DNA from 2 places in the Exiguobacterium sp. SH0S7 genome. Region 2 is predicted to be linked to the other one. Evidence: riboswitches for the same ligand, from Rfam matches in the RefSeq annotation. Region 2 holds a riboswitch; the other holds the start of a gene.
What was found. A riboswitch is a leader RNA that binds a small molecule or an ion and turns the genes downstream of it on or off. The one in region 2 is predicted to bind FMN.
Positions count from the first base shown of each region.

Region 1: another riboswitch for FMN. It lies ahead of EVJ22_RS02655 (ECF transporter S component); the one in region 2 lies ahead of ribD (bifunctional diaminohydroxyphosphoribosylaminopyrimidine deaminase/5-amino-6-(5-phosphoribosylamino)uracil reductase RibD).

Region 1 covers NZ_SJVA01000001.1:511,720-522,692, forward strand. Annotated here, with positions in the region: gene EVJ22_RS02635 (NAD(P)/FAD-dependent oxidoreductase) at 1-224, opposite strand, end outside; gene EVJ22_RS02640 (NAD(P)/FAD-dependent oxidoreductase) at 493-1,470, shown strand; gene EVJ22_RS02645 (Rossmann-fold NAD(P)-binding domain-containing protein) at 1,512-2,366, opposite strand; gene EVJ22_RS02650 (HesB/IscA family protein) at 2,476-2,832, opposite strand; FMN riboswitch at 2,930-3,071, shown strand; gene EVJ22_RS02655 (ECF transporter S component) at 3,230-3,817, shown strand; gene EVJ22_RS02660 (NupC/NupG family nucleoside CNT transporter) at 3,928-5,139, opposite strand; gene EVJ22_RS02665 (YuzB family protein) at 5,339-5,575, opposite strand; gene EVJ22_RS02670 (NAD(P)/FAD-dependent oxidoreductase) at 5,672-6,727, shown strand; gene EVJ22_RS02675 (DUF1462 family protein) at 6,914-7,201, opposite strand; gene EVJ22_RS02680 (NifU family protein) at 7,328-7,555, shown strand; gene EVJ22_RS02685 (TIGR01457 family HAD-type hydrolase) at 7,588-8,358, opposite strand; gene EVJ22_RS02690 (DUF86 domain-containing protein) at 8,363-8,806, opposite strand; gene glpX (class II fructose-bisphosphatase) at 8,965-9,945, shown strand; gene EVJ22_RS02700 (DUF975 family protein) at 9,981-10,652, opposite strand; gene EVJ22_RS02705 (hypothetical protein) at 10,755-10,973, opposite strand, start outside.
Region 2 covers NZ_SJVA01000011.1:15,249-26,221, reverse strand. Annotated here, with positions in the region: gene EVJ22_RS12825 (ABC transporter permease) at 1-1,664, opposite strand, end outside; gene EVJ22_RS12820 (ABC transporter ATP-binding protein) at 1,677-2,375, opposite strand; gene EVJ22_RS12815 (DegV family protein) at 2,553-3,383, shown strand; gene EVJ22_RS12810 (GGDEF domain-containing protein) at 3,504-5,186, shown strand; gene EVJ22_RS12805 (homing endonuclease associated repeat-containing protein) at 5,233-5,874, opposite strand; gene EVJ22_RS12800 (undecaprenyl-diphosphate phosphatase) at 6,326-7,138, shown strand; FMN riboswitch at 7,230-7,372, shown strand; gene ribD (bifunctional diaminohydroxyphosphoribosylaminopyrimidine deaminase/5-amino-6-(5-phosphoribosylamino)uracil reductase RibD) at 7,523-8,605, shown strand; gene ribE (riboflavin synthase) at 8,586-9,227, shown strand; gene EVJ22_RS12785 (bifunctional 3,4-dihydroxy-2-butanone-4-phosphate synthase/GTP cyclohydrolase II) at 9,227-10,408, shown strand; gene ribH (6,7-dimethyl-8-ribityllumazine synthase) at 10,408-10,872, shown strand.

The sequences.
Region 1 (10,973 bases), on a different contig from region 2:
TTAACGCGTGACGCATTGACGACGTCGTTAATGTAGACACGAGCTTGCTCAGGCTTCATCGTTCCAGCCGCCGGCTCATGAAGCCAAGTCGTTTGGTAATGGTAATCGTGTTTGTTGATCAACGTGATGTTTGCATCTCCAGCTGAGAGCGTCTTTTGCAGGTTGACTGCCGTGATGAGTCCACCGAAACCTGCGCCGAGGATAACAATGTTAGGTCGTTTCATGTTCATTTCCACCTTGTTTTAAAAGTTTTGTTTTCCTGAACAACTATGTTGTGTGTTTTTTCACATAGACGTTCACAATAAAGCCTAATTCTTGTTCAACCAATGTTCACAATTGCTTCCCGTTCATTGTACGACGTTTAATCCGTTTTCTCAATGAAAAAGCTTATCTTCTTGAATTTTTTTCGAAAGTATTGCATCTTTGTACTGAATGGATTTAGTTTACGTTAGACCATATAATAGAAGTACACGCTTCACGAGGAGGAATTCGATGAAATCGACGAAAGATGTAGTCATTATCGGTGGCGGTCCAATCGGGCTGTTCACCGCATTTTATGCAGGTATGCGCCAACTCGATGCGACGTTGATCGAAAGCTTGCCGCAATTAGGCGGGCAATTGTCGACGCTCTATCCAGAGAAATATATTTATGACATCGCCGGCTTCCCAAAAGTGAAGGCACAAGATCTAGTCGACCAACTGAAAGCGCAAGCCGATCAGTTCGAACAAGATTATCGCCTTGGCGAGACGGTCGAAACGGTCGAGCGACTCGAAGACGGTACGTTCCACATCTCGACGAACAAGGACGAGTACCATACGAAAGCAATCATCATCACAGCCGGCAACGGCGCGTTCGCCGCACGTCCGCTCGGACTGGACGGTTGTGAAGATTACGCGAACCTTCATTACTTCGTCGACAGCATGGAGAAATTCCGCGACCGTCGCGTCATGATCGCCGGCGGCGGCGACTCGGCCGTCGACTGGGCACTCATGCTCGAAGGTATCGCCAAAGAAGTCCATATCGTCCACCGTCGTGACCGTTTCCGGGCTCACGAGCATACGGTCGAACAAATGAAAGCCTCGACAATCAACGTCTGGACGCCTTATAATATCGAATCACTCTCGGGCGCGACGCATATCGAGTCGGTCGAACTAACTGACAAAGACGGCGCATCGAAGTTCGTCGACATCGACGACTTGATTTGTAACTACGGGTTCGTCTCATCGCTCGGCCCAATCAAAAACTGGGGCATGGAGTTTGAGAAAAACACGATACGTGTCGACTCGCGAATGGAGACGACAGTCGCAGGCATCTTCGCTTGCGGTGACATCGCCACGTACGAAGGCAAAGTCAAATTGATAGCGACCGGCTTCGGTGAAGCACCGATCGCCGTCAACCAAGTGAAACAGCTCGTCGACCCGACAGCGCGTCACCCACAACATTCAACCTCGGTATTTGCCGGGAAATAAAGACTGGCCTCTCATCTGCGAACGATGAGAGGCCGTTTTTTTCATTTGCGGATCGTTTGAATGATGACACGGTCAATCCAATCATCGAGTTGCGTGAACACGAAGCCAGCTTTTTTCGCCTCGGCGTTCGACATGTAGTAGTCGACGTCTGTATCGTACGGGGACGACTCCCCATCCTTAATGATTTGGACCGGTTTACCGATATGCTGTCCAATTCGTTCCATGAGCGCACCTAACGAGATGAGACCGTCGCTCGCGGCGTTGAACGGCCCCCTCACGTCGGCACGGCCGACCCATTCCAAGAAAGCTGCCGCCTCGAAACTTGAGATGAATCCCATCAGCGCCTCCGGGTGATGTAATACGATCGGCTCTTCGTTCCGAACCGCGTCGACATAAAATTTTAACCGGTCGGTGTAATCATCCGGCCCTAGGACGATCGGCAACCGCACCGTCGTGACAGGGAACGAGGCCCGATGGAAGAAGTACGATTCGGCCTCTCGTTTCCCTTGTCCGTAATCGTGTTCCGCGTCGAGGTGATATTCATGATGGAGCGGATTGAAGTCGCTCTCTTTTAAAGCCGCCTCTGGCGCATAGACGGACATCGTCGACGTGAGCACATATTTCCCGACCCGGTCCATGAAGGCATCTGTCGCGATCTTCGCCTGATACGGATTGAAACAAATATTGTCGTAGACGAGGTCATACTCGTTGCGTGCGAGGTCTTTCATCGTCGCGACCGACTGACGGTCTCCTTTAATGGAGCGGATACCTTCCGCTTCCGGCACTTGCAGCTGTCCCCGAGTGACAATCGTCACGTCGTCGCCTGCTTCAGCGAGCCGCAGTGCGAGCCGTTTCCCAAAGTAACGCGAGCCACCGAAAATCAACACTTTTCTCATCACTCCTACCCCCTTATCATCCTTCTCCATCCAATATTCCCGTTCATTTCCTCTCATTAACATGCTCACCAAAAAAGGTTGCCGAGCGTGTCGGCAACCTGTCTATCGTTTAGCAATCCCCCGGCGTGCCGGCGTTCGCCGCCGTCCGGAAACTTGAGCCGCAACCGCACGTCGCGATTGCGTTCGGATTTTTGATCGTGAAGCCACCGCCGAGCATCGACTGCTTGTAATCGATTTCGAGACCGTCGACGACACCGTGGTCTGCTTCGGCGACGATGACGCGGACGCCATGATGGTCGAACTGGACATCCTTGTCCGTCTTGTCTTCATCGAACCCCATCCCGTAAGATAAGCCGGTACACCCACCGCCTTGGACTTTGATCCGTAAGAACTGGGCCTCAGGGCGTTCGGTCTGTTTCATCATATCGATGACTTGTAGTGCGGCTGGCTCTGTCAAATGAATCATCTGAACTCCTCCTCATTTATCTTCACTTCAAGTCAACTGACTTGTGATTTTGTGAAATATCTTGTATAACTAAACTGTAACAAAAAAAATTAAATCGTTCCATCTTCGGGGCAGGGTGAAATTCCCGACCGGCGGTATTGAAGACAAGTTCTTCTCAGCCCGTGAGCGAGCAAGGCGTTGCTTGCTGATTTCGTGAGATTCGAAAGCCGACAGTAAAGTCTGGATGGGAGAAGATGGCGGCATCCGACCGATATCCGGATGTTTTCTTTGGCGTGGACTCCACACCGATGAGAACATCTATTTCGTATGCGCGTAAACTCTCCCGATTGTTCACACAATCGGGTTTTTCTATGCGACGGGTGCCATTCATCAAGGAGCGACAAAAGGAGAGATTTTGATGAAAACAACGCGCAACAAACGATTGACAACACTGGTGACGCTATCGATGCTCGGGGCGATTTCATTCGTCCTCATGCTCTTTAACTTCCCGCTGCCCTTCCTGCCACCCTTCCTGAAAGTGGACTTCAGTGACATCCCAGCGCTCATCGCCGGTATCGTCTTCTCGCCACTCGCAGGTGTCGTGGTCGTCGCTCTAAAAAACGTCCTCTACTATGTCTTTAACGGTGGCGGCGTCCCGGTCGGTGAAGTCGCGAACTTCTTTGCAGGTGTCGCATTCATGTATCCGGTCGCTTGGTTCTACCATAAACGTAAAACGAATAAAGCGCTCGCTTCAGGCCTCGTGGCAGGTACGATCACGATGGCGCTCAGCTTGGCGATTTTGAACTACCTACTCATCTTACCAGCTTACGCGTTCTTCTTCGGAATGGCCGAGATGGCCGATCCAGCAGTCAAGACGAACCTCGTCCTGTACGGTATCTTACCGTTCAACTTGATTAAGGCATTATTGATCACCGCCTTGTTCGTCCCGCTCTTCCTGAAGTTGAAGCCGTGGATCGAACGTCAACAAATGCAACTGCAAGCGTAATGCCAAATCATCCAAAGGAAACATTCCTTGGGTGATTTTTTATGTTCAATATATGACGACCATGAACAAGAGCGCCCACCGGAGTGAGCGCTCTTGTTTGTGAATAACGATTAGAGAAGAAGACCAGCGAGAGTCGCTGACATCAAGTTCGCAAGCGTACCTGCGAGAATCGCGAGGACACCCATACGTGCGATGTCGTTACGACGGTTCGGTGCCATACCACCAAGACCACCGAGAAGGATGGCGAGTGATGAGATGTTGGCGAATCCACAGAGTGCGAACGCAATCATCGCTTCTGTACGAGCTGACAACTCACCTGAACCGATGATCGGTGCGAACTCAGAGAAGGCAACGAATTCGTTCAAGACGAGTTTTTGTCCAAGGAAGCTACCGAATTGTACGGCATCCGCCCATGGTACACCGATGACGAACGCGAGCGGTGCAAACACGTAACCAAGGATCAATTGAAGTGAGAGGCCTTCTAGACCGAACCAACCACCGATTCCACCGAGAAGCAAGTTGACGAGTGCGATCAATGAAACGAAGGCAAGAAGCATCGCACCGACGTTCAATGCGAGGAACAAACCGTCTGACGCACCGCGAGCGGCCGCATCGACGAAGTTTGCTGCTTTGTTCTCTTCATCTTCAGCAATTTCGATATCATCATCCGGTACATCCGTTTCTGGGACAATGATTTTTGCAAACATCAAACCAGCAGGCGCTGCCATGAAGCTCGCTGCGAGCAAGTACTCGAGCGGAACTCCGAGTGCGGCATATCCAGCAAGTACCGAACCGGCAACTGATGCGAGACCACCGACCATGACGGCAAACAATTCAGATTGTGTCATTGTTGGAAGGTAAGGCTTGATGACGAGCGGTGCTTCCGTCTGACCGACGAAGATGTTCGCCGTCGCTGAAAGCGATTCTTTACGTGACGTACCGAGTGCTTTTGCAAGTGCCGTACCGAGGATACGGATGACCCATTGCATGACGCCGATGTAGTAAAGAAAGGCAATTAAAGAAGACATAAAGATGATGATAGGTAAGACTTGGAACGCGAAGACGAAGTTGTCTCCCCCGACTGCCGTACCGAAGACGAAGCCGATTCCGGCGTTCGCCGTGTTCAAGACGTTTTGTACGCCTCCTGAGATAAATTCTAACGCCGAACGCCCTACCGATGTGAAGAGGACGAGGAACGCGAACGTAAACTGGATCGCGAAAGCGGCAAGAACTGTACGCCATTTGATGGCTTTACGGTTGGTCGAGAAGATGTAAGCGATTCCAATTAGTGCCAAAATACCAACCACGCTCATGATATTCATTGGTGTTGTGCTCCTTTCATATTGAAAACCCGATGATTGTGTTATACCCGAATCAAGATGTGCCCTACCGTTTGAAACGCTTTCTTTTTATGTTGTTAAACGTCAGACAACCTACATTCGAACCTCTTAGAATATACCAAACCGTTTTAAAAAAAGCAACGGGTCAAAAAGAAAAAAGTTTGAGAAATCTCAAACTTTTTTACCAGGCCATCTCTTCGATTTTTTCATACACGTTCGTAACGAGTTGTTCCGGTGTCTCCCCAATCACGACTTCTCCGTCGACGAGACAGAACAAGTCGAGCGAGCAGACCCCACAGTAGCCGGTACAGCCATATTCGACGACGTCTAGGTCAGGATCGGACTCTAGTTTTGCCCGGGCGATCTGTGAACCCATCGCTAAGTTCGAGGCACAAAACTCGATGATCGGATTCATCATTTTTTTCACCGTCTTTCTTCCCCTATTGCGGGAAAATGGTTCTTCTACGAGGTATTATATCATGGTACAGTTAGAGAGTAACAAAGGGGGATTTTTATGCGCAAATTAGTCGTCTTAGGAGGCGGTTACGGGGGTATGCGTGTAATCGAACGCGTCCTCGGCCATCAGCTGAAGGACGTATCGATCACATTAATCGACCGTCTACCTTATCACGGATTAAAAACAGAGTATTATGCACTAGCCGCAGGAACGGTATCCGATCGTGACATCCGTGTCGATTTCCCGGAAGAAGTCGACTACATATACGGGCAAGTCACGGACATCGATACGACCGACAAGATGGTGTTGCTCGCAAGCGGGGAAAAAGTGCCGTACGACGACCTCGTCATCGGCTTAGGCTGCGAGGACAAATACCATAACGTGCCCGGCGCCGCCGAGTTCACGTATAGTATCCAAACGTTAGAAGAGTCACGCAAGACGCAACAAGCGATCAATGGCTTGTCGCCCGGTTCGATCGTCTCGATCGTCGGGGCCGGGCTATCCGGTGTCGAGCTCGCGAGCGAACTTCGCGAGAGCCGTCCCGATCTGACCGTCCGACTGTTCGACCGTGGCCCTTCCGTCCTGTCCTTTTTATCGAGCCGTGTCTCGATGTACGTTCAATCATGGTTTGAAGAGCATGGCGTTGAAGTCATCAACAATGCCAACATCGTCCGGGTCGACCCAGACGGTCTATGGAACCACGAACAACACTTTGCCGCTGACTTGACGGTCTGGACGGCCGGGATCCAACCGGTCGCCGTCGTCCGGAACCAAGGCTGGGAACTCGATGGGGGCGGCCGTGTGAAACTGACACCGCATCACTACGTCCCCGATTCGCCTGACGTCTTCGTCGTCGGTGACAACGCCAGCCTCCCGTACGCACCTTCAGGTCAACTCGCCGAGGCACAAGCGGAACAAATCGTCCAAGTCCTGCTCTGCAAGTGGAAAGGTGTCGCTTATCCTGAGTTGCCGGATATTAAACTCCGCGGCACGCTCGGATCGCTCGGGAAGAAGGCCGGCTTCGGCGTCTTCATGGGGAAACAGTCGCTGACCGGGAAAGTGGCCCGACTTCTCAAGTCCGGTATCCTGTGGAAACATAAAGTCATCAAATAAAATAATACGACCAAATCGCGAAATGGCTGCCTTGCCATCTCGCGATTTTTTTATGTGATTTGATTCGGCGGATGCGACGCTCTCAGGATACACGGCAAGTTCAGCGACGTCGTCGTTCCAACTTCGCTAAGTCGAAAACAAGGTTGAACGAATGTGTATTCGCTCAACCTTGTTTTATGATGTCGTTCAGTTCTGGTCGATCGCCGTATACACTTTACGCAACTGGACGACTCCTTCGTCGACGACTTCCCCGTTCAAGAGGACGAGCGGGTAAAACCATTCGTCTTGCTTGATCGCCTCGGCGATGTCATCGTCCGCTTGCTCGAAGTCGATGTATTCGAACTCGAACTTGCGCTCCGGATATTTCCGGGCGAGCGCACTTTGTAACCATTCATATGTCTCAATCGAGCTCGGTGCCCCGACACAGCTTGCACACTGCACTTCTGCCCCGTATACCGTGATTTTCATCGTCATTCCCCCTCTTCTAACTTATTATACAAAATTCATCAAGTCGCCTCATCTTCAAACGCTCAGCGTTAAAGATTGAGAAACAATCTCAAACTTGCTAGAATGGAATAGAACCAGAAAGGGGTAGATACCATGGAAATGTTTGATCAAGTCCAAGAAGTACTCGATAAATTACGCCCGTTCTTGCTTCGCGACGGCGGTGACGTCGAACTCGTTGATGTAGAAGAAGGCATCGTCAAACTTCGTTTGATGGGTGCATGCGGCAGCTGCCCGTCTTCAACAATCACTTTGAAAGCCGGAATTGAGCGCGCGCTCATTGAAGAAGTACCTGGCATCGTCGAAGTCGAACAAGTATTCTAAACAAAAAGGGAGACAAGCGTCATCCCTTTTTTTCATGCATGTGTCCATTCGTCCAAGCTCTCGACCATATAGGTCGGGAGCTTTTCTTGTTCTTGGATGAACGCCGGCCCGTGAACGCCTGAATTGACGTGTAGCGTCCGTAGTCCTCCGTTAATTCCGAACAAGATGTCCGTATGGTAGTTGTCCCCGACCATGACGACCTCGTCTTTCGTCAGACCGATCATCTCGAGGGCGATGTCGATCATGACCGGCTCCGGCTTGCCGATGAAGAACGGATCTTTTTCCGTCGTCACCGTGAGCACGGACGTGAGCGCCCCGTTGCCCGGTAAAAAGCCGCGCTCGGTCGGGATGGCGATATCCCCGTTCGTCGAGATGAAGCGGGCGCCTGACCGAATCGCGAGCGCACCTTTCGCTAATTTCTCATACGTGATGTGGCGGTCGAGTCCGATGACGACGTAGTCGGCTTTCGGTTCGTCCGTCACATGGAAGCCACGCTCTTCAAGCGCGATTCGGAGACCGTCTTCCCCAATCATATAAACGGTCGCCCCTGGTGTCATCTTCTCGATATAACGTGCCGTCGCCATCGCACTCGTCAAGACGTGCTCGGGCGTCACGTGGACACCCATCGACACGAGCTTGTCCGCGACTTGTTTCGGCGTCATCGAGGCGTTGTTCGTGACGAACAAGTACGGGAAGCCCGTCGCCTCGAGCCGATTCACAAAGTCGACCGCTGCTTTGATCGGCTCGGTGCCCGCATAGATCGTTCCATCTAAATCAAATAAGTATCCTTTAATTAAATTCATCTAATCACTCGCTTTCCGGTAGAAATGCTGATACTGGTCCAAGTTCCACTTCTAAATAGCGGCGGACTTGCCCGGGAAATGCTGCGAACGTCTCTTTTTGACGCTCCGTCCAGGCGTCAAAGCGGGCCGAATCCGACGTGACGAACTCCCGGACGTAATAGGCACGCATCATGACGAGCTCTTTCGCCGCTTGAGCCGTCTGTGCGTCGAGCACACGCTCGTCCAATAAAATGTCGACGATATCTTCATAACTCCCCGGATCGCGCATAATGAAGCCGTCGATCATCGAGTTGCCGACATCGATGACGCCTTCCATCAAATGCACGGCCAAACGCTCTTTCGCAAGTTCAAGTGTGAACGCGTCCCCTTCGAGCTGATCAATCCGATGCAACATCGTTTCCATATGGGCCAGCGTCTCATTGATTTTTTCTCTATTTACAAAATACATCGTCATCCCCCCTGCCCCTTATCATAATCTTTTTTCCGACTCGAGAAAAGAATCTCCCCTATTTACATCATTTATCTGATTGTGATACACTAATCCACGGATTAACACTTTAATTAGTATGTCACATTAAATAGAAATCACGTGGAGGGTTCAACACTATGGAACGAGAATTAGCGTTAGAGATCGTACGAGCAACCGAGGCAGCGGCATTGGCATCATCAAAATGGATTGGTCGCGGCCAAAAGAACGAGGCCGATGACGCGGCGACGTCAGCGATGCGCGAAGTGCTCGGTACGGTCAATATGGATGCGACTGTCGTGATTGGTGAAGGCGAATTAGATGAGGCGCCGATGCTTTATATCGGCGAACGCCTCGGTACGACGTTCGGGCCGGAAGTCGATATCGCGGTCGATCCGCTCGAAGGGACATCGATTGTCGCCAAAGGACTCGGCGACGCCATGGTCGTCATCGCAGTCGCCGATAAAGGCGCTCTCCTCCACGCACCTGATATGTATATGGATAAACTTGTCGTCGGACCGAACCTGAAAGGGAAAGTCTCGCTCGATGAACCGCTCGAGTCGATCATCGAGAAAGCCGCGCTCTATAACGGCAAACGTATCGAAGAAGTGACCGTCATCATGCAAGACCGCGATCGCCACGAACATCTCCGTCAAGCGGCGATGCGTATAGGCGCACGCGTCAAACTGTTCGATGACGGCGATGTCTCGGCCGGGATCGCCGCAGCCATCAAATCGAACCCGATCGACATCTTCATCTCGACAGGCGGCGCACCAGAAGGCGTCATCACGGCAGCAGCCGTCAAGGCGCTCGGCGGCGATATGCAAGCCCGCCTTCACCCGATGAACGAAGACGAGACGGCCCGCGTCATCTCGATGGGCATCGAGGATCCGCTCCAACTCCTCACGATCGACGATCTCGTCAAGAGTGACGACTGCATCTTTGCCGCGACCGGTGTCACGACGGGTGAACTGCTCGACGGCGTTAAGTTCTTGACGGACGATATCGTCGAGACGACGTCGCTCGTCATGCGTTCGAAGACGAAGACGATCCGCAAAGTCGTCGCTGAACACACGTTGTCGTTGAAGCCGTACCTGAACAAACAACAAGTCGAAGCATGACAAAACCTCCGCTCAAAATTTGAGCGGAGGTTTTTTTAGAATCCTTGTTCCATATCAGGCGTACCTACGTGGTTAGTGCGCGGCTGATCTGCTTCACGAAGCGAATCATAGAACGCGGCGTACGTCGTCGAGAAGTACGGATACACGTATAAGAAGCCGATTCCGAGCGTGAGTACGCCGACGAAGAACCAACCGATGAACGAAAGGACGAGCTTGAACGCGTCCATCTTGTGACCGTCCATCATCCGGCGCGACTCGGTAATTGCCTCGAGAGCCGACAGTTCCGGCTGATCACGTAAAATATAGTTCGTGAGCGAGTACGAGAAACTTTTAATGATTCCAGGAATCAAGAAAAGAAGCGACCACAGCGTGATGAACAGCCCTACAAAGAACGGCGCGAGCACGTGCTTCAAATAGCCGGTTTGGAACGGTTCAAATAATTTCGAGACGGCCGGCTTGTCGCCGCGTGACACGGAGAGGACGAGCCATGACCACCCGACTGTGAGCGGTGCAATCAACAACGTGAGCAGAAGTGATAAGAATGTCAAACCAGTTTCTGTCGATGTAGGCACTGCATCCGGGTCGATTGTTGGCATAAAGGATTGAGGAATCCCATTCAAGACAACGAACAAAATCAAAATTCCGGCAAGCAGCCAGCGATTTCCTGTCAACATCTTTTGTGCGTGTTGTTTCCATTGTGCTGTCATAATATCCACCCTTTTTTTTGTTCTCCTCTTAGTCTACGACACGAATCAACAGAAAGTTTCAAAATTCACGAAAAAAGGGAAAAGGTTTTCCCCTTTTCCCCGTTAATATAAGATATTGCCCATAAAAAACTGCGACATCGATAGAATAAATAAGAGCACACCTGTAGCGACAACAGTCAATGAGATCGCTTTAAACAACCGGCTTTTTAGAAATGTATTCCGATACTCAAACCGGCGAACGACCAAGACATGGACCAACTCAAACAAAAGGACCGCGGCTGTGAAATAGAATGTCATGATACTCCCTAATCCGAAGAACAG
Region 2 (10,973 bases):
AAACTTTGTTTTAAGGCGAGCGGTTCGGTGACGATGACGCCATCGGTTGCAGGGGTCAATTCGTTCCCGTCCCGGTCTTGCAACCGGTAGAGCGTGTTGTCGTCGCTCAAGCCCTTAAGGGTGACGAGTTGATCCTCGACGAACGCGAACGGATAGGCGAGGAACGGTTCCTGACCGTCGACGAGCATTGGCGGCGATTCCGTGTTCGCGTACGCCTCATACGCATAGTCGACGTCGTTCAATCCGCCGACCGTCATCCGGTCGACGGCCCCGTTCATCATGAGTGCGAACACGATGAGCAGCGTCGAGAACAAGATACCGAGGAAGAAGATGATGAAGCTGCCCGTGCTTTTGACGGCGTATAAATATTTGAACTTCGTTTTCCCGCTGGCCCGGCTTAGCATTCGGCTGACGAGCCGGCTGAGCCGATTGAGTGATATGTTGTCGCGCGGTGATAACAGTGCGAGCGCGCTCTCGCCCATAAGCTTGTAGATGACGGCACCGGCGACGATGCCGAAGAAGACGAGCGGGACGAAGACGGCGGTCAAAAAGACGAGTGGGTTTTGAGCGATCGTGATCGATGGCAACAGATAGAAGTCGAGGTACAGGTTTTTGAGCGGGTCGGCGAAGTAGAGGCCGAGGAAGTACCCGATGACGAGCATGAGCGTCGCGAACACCAAGATCAGCACTAAGTAGGGGGTTGAGATCTGGCGCCGATTGTAGCCGATCGCTTTCAACAGCCCGATCTGACCGCGTTCGGCCTCGAGCATGTTCGAGATGAGAATGGCGACGATGATGACGGCGATCGAGACGATGAATAGACTAAGTCCGAGCGCCATCGCTTTCCCGGACGAGATCTCACTATAGATGGCCCCGCTGCGCATAATATTCTCCGTCTCCATGACCGAGACGACGAACGGGAGCTCGGCTGTGTCGATCGCGCCGTCCGTGACGCCTGAGAGCCGGAACGACTCCGTGCCGACGATCGCTTCATACGCCTCGTCCGTCATGAGCAGGAGCGTCTGCGTCCCGGCGTCGAGATTGAAGAAGTTCTCATCGAACAGCGGGAGCGTATAGTCCGGGAACAAGACGAAACCGCTCACCGTGAACGGCGTGCCGAGGTCGATCGTGTCACCGACCTCGATCCCGTTCTTCTCGGCGTATTTGGCGTTGAGCGCGACCTCGTCGTCGGTTGTCGGACGCGATCCTGCTTCGAGGTAAGACTGATTGATCGTCATTGTTTCTTTTAAGACGAGCCCCCGATGTTCACTGCCGGCTAATGGATAAGTGATCAGTTTGGATTCGCGAAGTTCGAGTGTCGCCTCGGGCATGACGGACTCGACCGCGTCGATCCGGGCGCCGATCAAGTCGTCGAAGCGCTCCGGGTCGACCTGTTTCAAGTCGGCGAGCGTATACGTGCCCGAGGCGACGAGGGAGGCGATTTCGGGGTCGTTCGCTTCGTCTGCGGTGACACGGTTGAGCATCTCGACGGCGAAGTCCTCTTGGTTCGACGACGCCAAATAGTCCTCGGTCGGGACCTCGATCCCGCTGATGCCGTAGAACATCATCGTATAGGTGAGCGAGCTCATGACGATGATGACGGCGATGGCGACGAGCTGCATCCATTTGCCGACGAGCGTCTTCAAAACGTTTTTATACAGCATGGTCGAAACCTCCTAACCCCAATCGATGTCGCGCGCGGCTTGTCGGACCGGGTTGTGCGTCAGTTCGACGATGCGTCCCGAGTTCATCTTGATGACGTCGTCGGCCATGGCGCTGATGCCGGTGTTGTGGGTGATGACGACGACGGTCTTGCCGTACGTCGTGTTCAATCGCTCGAGCAGCTCGAGCACTTTCTTCGAATTGTCCTCGTCGAGCGAGCCGGTCGGTTCATCGCAAAAGATGATCGACGGGTTTTTGGCGAGACTCCGGGCGACCGAGACACGTTGCTGCTCACCGCCGGACAGTTGGTACGGGTACTTGTCACGCGCGGCCGTCAGCCCGACCTGCTCTAACAGCTCGTCGATACCGAGCGGTTGCTGTGACAGGTCGGCCCCAATCTGGATATTTTCGTAGACGGTCAAGTTTTGGAGCAGATTGTATTGTTGGAAGATGAAGCCGAGATGGTCGCGCCGAAACGCCGTCATCTGTTCCGGGGACAAGTCGGTCAAGACGGTGTCATCGAACGTGATGTTCCCGGACGTGACCGTATCAAGCCCGCTGATGACGTTCAAGAGTGTACTCTTGCCACTGCCGCTCGGGCCGAGGATGACGACGAACGCTCCGTCATTGATCGTCAAATCGACCTCTTTCAAGGCGGCCGTCTCGATATCACCGGTCTTGTAAATTTTATTGACGTTCTCGATTCGAATCATAAAAAAGCGCCTCCTTTGTCCATGTTATCTTTTACCCGTTTCGGGCGGATTGTGGACCTGGGAGGTTTGAACGTTTGACGAAGACGGACACATTTTTTGAAAAATTAGTGAAACCGTTTCACCTGTGATAAAATAATACTACCAGGTACTAATTATGTTTTTAAAGGAGAGGCTCAGATGAAAATTGCCTACATTACGGACAGCACGGTCGTCCTGCCAGATTCAATTAAACACCATCCAGACATCCATATCGTCCCGCTTTACGTCGTCAAGGGCGATCAACCTTATAAAGACGGCATCGAAGTCGACGCCGAGACGGTGTACGACTGGATCGATGCCGGCGAGCGCGTCTCGACGAGCCAACCGGCAATCGGGGATTTCGCCACGCTGTATGAAGAGTTGAAGCCGAAGTATGACATGGGCATCGCCGTCCACCTGTCGTCTGACTTGAGCGGCACGTACTCGGCGTCGATCCAAGGGGCCGAGATCGCCGAGTTCAAGCTGCTCGCCATCGATTCACGGTCGGGTATTTATACGATGGGTCTGTTGCTCGAGGAACTGATCGAGCGCGTCGAGCGCGGAGACGCCCTTGATGACGTCGAGGCGTACATGAAACAGCGCGTCGAGGACGTCCGGATCGAACTGACGATTCAAAATTTGACGCAAATGCAAAAAGGTGGACGCATCTCGAAATCAAAAGCGCTCATCGGCAACATGCTGCAGCTGAAGCCGGTGCTCCGCTTCGAGGACGGGCTCATCGTCCCGTATCAGACCGTACGGACGTATAAAAAGGCGCAAGCCCACTTGTTCGAGGTCATCCGGGCGGCGATCGAGTCAGGCGAATGCACGGACGTCTCGATCTTCCACGGGAACGTGCCAGAGCTTGCGGAGTCGTGGAAACGGGAACTCGGCGACAAGGTGCCGATCCGCGTCGACACGCTCGCGCCGCTGCTCGGGGCCCACACCGGGTCCGGCTCGATCGGCATTTCTTATTTGAAAGCGAAATAACGGACAGACCGTGGCGCACGCCACGGTTTTTTCATTGTCACAACTTTCAAACAACGACTGGAATGTTTCTCCAAAACCCTTCATACTATTAAAGAATGTTACAAGAAAAGGGGGAAGACGATGCGGTTTCGGAAGTATCTCATAAGGAGCTGGCTCTCGTGGTCGCTCGTCTTCATCGGGATCGTCTATTACACGTGGACCGATCTGGAAACGTTCGATTGGGCGTTCTTCTGGTTCATCTACACGCTCGGTGCCTTGTTCGTCATGAACCCGTTGAAGCGGCGGCACCTGCACTTCACATTCCACGAGCTGTTCGTCTTCATGACGTTCTTCTTGTACGGGCTCGTCCCGGCAATTTTGATGGGGCAGTTGCTGTTGTTGACATTCCAGGCACGGACGTTCAACAAAAAAGTCGGCCGCCGGCGCTTCTTACACTTTTATCCGCTCAACACGTTGATCGAGGCGATGATACTCGTCATCCCGGGTCTCGTCTACTTTTCATTTGGAGGTGAGATCGGGTCGACCGTCCACTTGCTCGAGCAAGGTGCGGCGCTCCTCGGCTTCTTAGCGGTCCTTTATCTCGTCCTCGGCTTCAGCTTCGTCATGTCCCGGTTCTTGGTCGGGGAGCGGATCCCGCTGCCGATCATGTGGCGGCTGTTACGGTTCGATTGGCTCGTCATCTCGCTCGAGCTGTTGTTCACGATGGTCGCGCTCGAGGCGTTCCAACTGTTCGGGTATGTCGGATTGATGGCAGCATTCCTGCTCTTGTCGATTTTAAAGCTGGCGTTGTCGAAAGCGACGCAGACAGAAGAGACGCAATCGAAGATCGATCAAATCGAGCGGTTGAAAGAACAGCTCTATCGCGTCGACAGCGAAGCGTTGTTAATTGAAAAGTTTTGGAACGGGTTACGGGAAATCGTCGAGGTCGAGCGCGGTTGGCTTCAAATCAATCGAGACGGGGAGCAAACGTTTTATGATGTGCGGGGGCGTAAAGCGGAAGCGGTCGCTGATGCGTATACGCTTGAGCGGCACCGTGACGCGAGCGAGCCATACTTTCTGTACGATTCGCTCCACGAGTGGCACCCGGAGCTTCAGGCGAACCAAAGCGAACTGCATCATTCCGCGCTCGTCATTCAACCGGTGACGAGCACGACGAACGCGGTCAGCTGTATGATCTCGACGACGGCGAACGGGGCCTATGATGAGGCACTCGCGGTCGAGATCCACCGTTTGCTCAAGACGCTATCGTGGTCACTCGAGCGGATCGATGAACGGGATCGTCTCCAGCACGAGAGTCTGACCGATCCGTTGACCGGGTTGCCGAACCAACGAGCGTTGAAACGTTGGACGAAAGAGCGGCTAAACGACGTCGCTTCGTATCCGTTGTCGGTCTTCTTAGTTGACCTCGACCATTTTAAATCGATCAACGATACCTACGGCCATGCGTTCGGGGACGAAGTGTTAATTGAAGCGGGGGTCCTGTTCAACCGGCTCGTCCGGAGCAGTGACCTCGTCACGCGTTACGGCGGCGAAGAGTTCGTCTTCGTGTTCCCGAGGACGAACGAGGCGGCGGGGATTGTGACCGGTGAGAAGATCCGCCAAGCGCTCCGGTCACATCCGTTCGGGACGGAAGGGATCCGGGTTCAAGTGACCGCGAGCATCGGCATCGAGACGATCCATGAGTACGAAGAGCTCGATACGGTGTTGCGACATGCCGACCGGGCGATGTACGTCGGGGCGAAGTTTAACGGTCGCGACCGTGTCGCCCATTACCGTGACACGTCGACCGAACGAATTCAATGAAAAAAAAAGGAGGACCGTTAAACGGTTCTCCTTTTTGAATGAATGATTATGATTTCTGGCTGAATATGTCGGACTCGACCGCATGGATGGCAGCGGACCAAGACCCGTAACGATGCAAGATCGCTTTCGTAGATGGCTTGTTGTTGCGTTTCGCCCATTCTCGGTACGCCTCGAATGAAAGAGAGAAGCCCATCTCATGAATCGCTTCTCGAAGAGCGTTCGACAACTCTGACTTCGAGTAAGTCACGCTCGCCTCAAGTCCGGCTTCGGCGCAGGCGTCATGCCACGAACCGAACGTCTTGACGATGTGGTAATGGCTCGGTGCTTTCGGGTGTAGTTTCCGCCATTCTTGATATTTCTTCAGCGTGATGATCGAACCCATGTCCCGTGAATAGAGGGCAAGCGTCTCGACGATATCATCGCGTGTATATTTTGGCATTTTATCGGGTAAATCAACGGCGATTTCCCCATGCCATTCATAGCCGGCAATAGCGAGTGCCTCGGCCCATGATCCGAACTGTCGAATGATCGATTCGGGAGACGGCCAGTTTTGCTCCATCGCGAAACGACGATAGACAGAGCGACGAGGACGTTCCTTTAATAAATCCCCGAGCAAACGAATACAGTGAATCATGCGTTGCTGTTCGGTTGATAAGTGATGAGTACTAGTGGATAGCGTTTGACTCAATGATGGTTCCTCCTTCCATGGACTCATATCTGAACCGACAATGATGACGAAAGTGCTTCTACAATCATACTATCGGATAGTTTTTACGATTTATAAGCGCTTTTGTAAGTTTTTTATGTTAAAAATGGGACGTGATAGGTCTAAAGTCGGATGAAAGATTGAAAAAAAAGGTAACAGGTATATTACAAATTTAATATTATATGGGTTCATTTGTAAACAAAAAGTTTTATATTTGGTAAATTATATGAATTCCATACAAAAATGTACCCAGCTGGACAATGGGGTCATCACCGTTGTCCAGTTGAGTACTCCTCTATAATAAATTTAATTTTCAGACTAATCAATAAAAGTTTTCAAAATATACGAATTTTTTTTTAAGGGTGGTCAATGAAACTGAGATTCTGCTAAAATAGCCGCATTGAGCGAATTTGAGAAAAGAGGATATTATGATATGACAATATGGTTATTTTACTTGCTGCTTGGTCTCGTCCAAGGGTTTACGGAGCCGATCCCGATCTCGTCGAGCGGTCACTTGGTCATCTTCCAAGAGCTGTTCAACATCGAATTACCGGGACTGTCGTTCGAGATTTTCGTCAACTTTGCGTCGCTCCTTGCCGTCTTGACGATTTATCGCCAAGATGTCGTCCGCCTCGTCGTCAGTCTGTGGACGTTCTTATTTAAGAAAGATCGCAGCGAGGATACGATGATCGACGTCAAATTCATCGGTCTCTTGCTCGTCGCGACCGTACCGGCCGGCGTGCTCGGCGTGTTATTCGGTGATTGGATCGGTGAGACGCTCAGCGGCGTCGCGACGGTCGGCTATACGTTAATCTTGACCGGGGTCGCACTTTGGTTCATCCGCAACATGCGCGGGAATAAAGGCGACGGTGGCATCACGTTACGTGACGCCATCTTGATCGGTCTCGCCCAAGCGGTCGCGCTCATCCCAGGGATCAGCCGCTCGGGTGCCACGATCGTCATGGCGATGTTACTCGGCATTAAACAAGAGTCGGCGCTCCGGTTCTCGTTCTTCTTGTTCATCCCGGTCAGTCTCGGGACGATGATTTTGGACGGCCCGGCACTCTTCACCGACCCAGCGACGCGTGATCTGTTCGGTCCGCTCGTCTTGGCGTTCATCGCCTCGTACGCGCTGACGGCCATCTCGCTCAAATGGTTCCAGCACATCATGGCGAAGGGTGAGCTCAAGTACTTCTCGTTCTATTGCTGGATCGTCGGTTTGCTCGTCGTCTTGTTCTTGGCTTGATTGGAAGCGCTGCTCATCGGAGTGGCGCTTTTTTGCACTTTTATTTTTGCCTTCGATTCTTTTTTGCGCTAAAGTAAATGCGTACAAACAAATATTCCTTCGGGGTCGGGTGCAATTCCCAACCGGCGGTGATGGGCGCGAGCCCTAAGTCCGTGACCCGGGCGCACGTGTGCGAACGGTGGATCTAGTGTGACTCTAGAGCCGACAGTATAGTCTGGATGGGAGAAGGAAAAAAGACAGGTCCTCGTGACCTGTGCTTCGTCGTACGTTTTTCTGTAAAGAAAACGCTTATTTGGCCTGCCAAATGACGACTGAGACCTCCCGCCGAGACCCTAAGGACATCCTTAGGGTCTTTTTGTTTGTACGAAACAAGGAGGGAGAACGATGCAACAGTACATGCAACAAGCAATCCAATTGGCCAAGTCCGCTGCCGGACAGACCGGTGTGAACCCGCTCGTCGGGGCCGTCGTCGTCAAAGACGGTCGCATCGTCGGATTCGGTGCCCACTTGAAGGCCGGTGAACCGCACGCCGAAGTGCACGCCATTCGGATGGCCGGTGCGTCCGCATACGGTGCGACGATTTACGTCACGCTCGAGCCGTGCTCGCACTACGGGAAGACACCGCCATGTGCCGACTTGCTAATCGAGTCGGGCATCAAGCGCGCCGTCATCGCGATGAAGGATCCGAACCCGCTCGTCGCAGGGAAAGGTGTCGCCCGGTTGAAGGCGGCGGGGATCGACGTCGAAGTCGGTCTGCTCGAAGCCGAGGCCCGTGCGCTCAATCCGGCGTTCCTACGTTCGCTTGAGACGAAACGGCCGTACGTCGTATTGAAGACGGCGACGAGCCTAGACGGGAAAGTCGCGCTCGAGGCGGGTGAGAGCCAGTGGGTGACCGGGACTGAAGCGAGACGTGACGTCCACGAACTACGGGCGACGGTCGATGCCGTCTTGACTGGAATCGGGACCGTGCTCGCCGACGACCCGGCCTTGACCGTCCGGCTCGACACGCCGACACGTCAGCCGCTTCGGGTCGTCCTCGACCGCGAGCTCCGCTTACCGCTCTCGAGTCAGCTCGTCCGGAGCGCGAAAGATGTGCCGGTGCTCGTCTATACGCTGTCCGATGATGAAGTGAAACGGACCGAGCTCGCTCAAAACGGTATCGAGCTTGCCGACTATTCGACACTCGACAACGTCCTTCGTGACTTGCATGGTCGCGGCGTCGGCCGTTTGCTCATCGAGGCGGGACCGACGCTCGTGACGTCACTCTTGGACGGACAATACGTCGACGAATGGGTCATGTATCAGTCACCGCGCGTGTTCGGTGGGAACCGAGGCGTCTATCGCTCGAGCCAAGCCGGACCGTTAGATGCGATCGAGCGCTTCGCGATCGGCTCGGTCGAGACGGTCGGTACCGACATCAAGCTCGTCATGAGAAAGGGGGAGTCCGATGTTCACGGGAATCGTTGAAGAAATCGGCAGTGTGAAAGCCGTGAAGCGGAACGGGCCGTCGCTACGGCTCACGCTCGCGGGCAAGATCGTGTTAGAAGACGTGAAGCTCGGCGATAGCATCTCGGTGAACGGGATTTGCCTGACCGTGACGGCGTTTGATCAAACGAGTTTTGCCGTCGACGTCATGCCGGAGACGCTCAAAGCGTCCAGTCTAGATGGGGTCCGCCCTGGAACGGACGTCAACCTCGAGCGGGCGATGCCGGCGAACGGTCGCTTCGGCGGTCACTTCGTCTCGGGACACGTCGACGGGGTCGGGCGCATCGTCAAGAAGCGTCCGCTCGCGAACGCGGTCTACATCGATATCAGTTGCGAGCCGTCGCTACTCCGTTTCATCGTCCCTAAAGGTTCGATCTCGGTCGACGGGACGAGCTTGACGGTGTATGAGGTCACTGAACGCGGCTTCACGCTGTCGCTCATCCCGCACACGTACAGTGAGACGGTGCTCGGGATGAAGCAGGCTGGGGATAAGGTCAATTTGGAATGCGATATGTTGGCTAAATATATGGAAAAGCTAGTGAATCAAAAAGACATGACGCTCGAATCACTTGCGTCGATGGGATACGGAAAGGCGGGATGGTGATGTTCCACACAATCGAACAAGCAATCGAAGATTTGAAGATGGGGCGTCCGATCATCGTCGTCGATGACGATGACCGGGAGAACGAAGGTGATTTCGTCGTCCTCGCCGATAAGATGACGGCCGAGACGATGAACTTCCTCATCACGGAAGGGAAAGGGCTCGTCTGTGCCGCCCTGGCGGAAGAAGTCGCCGTCCGGCTCGACTTGTCGCCGATGGTCGACAACAGCACCGATCCACACGGGACGGCGTTCACCGTCAGTGTCGACCATGTCGACTCGACGACGGGCATCTCGGCGAGCGAACGGGCCCACACGGTCCGCGAGCTGGCCAATGCGAACGCGCGTCCGGCCGATTTTCAACGGCCGGGACACATCTTCCCGCTCATCGCGAAAAAAGGCGGCGTCTCGGTGCGGCGCGGCCACACCGAAGCGTCGGTCGATCTAGCTCGACTGTCAGGGAGTGAGCCGGTCGCCGTCATTTGCGAGATCATCCGTGAAGACGGCGAGATGGCTCGAGTGCCGGACCTTGTCCACGTCTCGGAACGGCACGACTTGAAATTTATCACGATCGAGGAGCTCGTCCGCTATATGGAGACGGACCTCGTCGAACGAGAGGCGGACGTCAATCTCCCCTCGGCTAAGGGTGAGTTTCGCCTGATCGGTTATCGAAACGTCCTTGACCGCGACGAGCACGTCGCGCTCATCAAAGGCGAACTTGAACATGCACCGTTCGTCCGCATCCATTCGGAATGTCTGACCGGTGACGTGTTCGGCTCTTACCGCTGCGACTGCGGTCCGCAACTTGATGCGTCACTCGCTAAAATTGAAGAAGAGGGCGGCGTCGTGCTCTACATGCGTCAAGAAGGGCGCGGCATCGGTTTACTGAATAAATTGAAGGCGTATGAACTGCAGGAGCAAGGGCTCGACACGGTCGAGGCGAACGTCGCGCTCGGGTTGCATGCCGACTTGCGTGACTACCGGGTGAGCGCGGGCATGTTGCGTGACCTTGGTGTCAAGAACGTGCGGCTCATGACGAACAACCCGGAGAAAGTCGACGCCTTGGAGGCGTGCGGCATCACCGTCGTCGAACGCGTCCCGATCATCGTCGGGGAGCACGCCGAGAATGAACGCTATCGCTTAACGAAACAACAAAAAATGAATCATTTTGGAGGAGAAGAATAATGTTGCATACATTTGAAGGTAACTTGGTTGGTAAAGGCTTGAAAATCGGGATCGTCGTCGGACGGTTCAACGATTTGATCACGATGCGCTTGCTCGACGGGGCGAAAGATGCGCTGAAGCGCCACGGCATCGAGCAAGACGACGTCGAGATCGCGTTCGTCCCGGGCGCGTTCGAACTTCCACTCGTCGCCAAAAAGATGGCGATGAGCAAGAAGTATGACGCCGTCATCACGCTCGGAGCAGTCATCCGCGGGGCGACGCCGCACTTCGACTACGTCTGTAGCGAAGCAGCAAAAGGTGTCGCCCAAGCGAGCTACCAGTCGGAAGTGCCGGTCATCTTCGGCGTCTTGACGACAGAGACGATCGAACAAGCGATCGAGCGGGCCGGTACGAAAGCCGGAAACAAAGGCTGGGAAGCAGCGACAGCGGCAATCGAGATGGCGAACTTGATGCGCACATTTTAAATAGAATTGTAACGGAGGAGAGCGACGTCGCTCTCCTCTTTTTTTGATTGTTCAAATCGGGATTAGCGACGCAGGGACGACGGGAAAAGAATAGGGCGCGC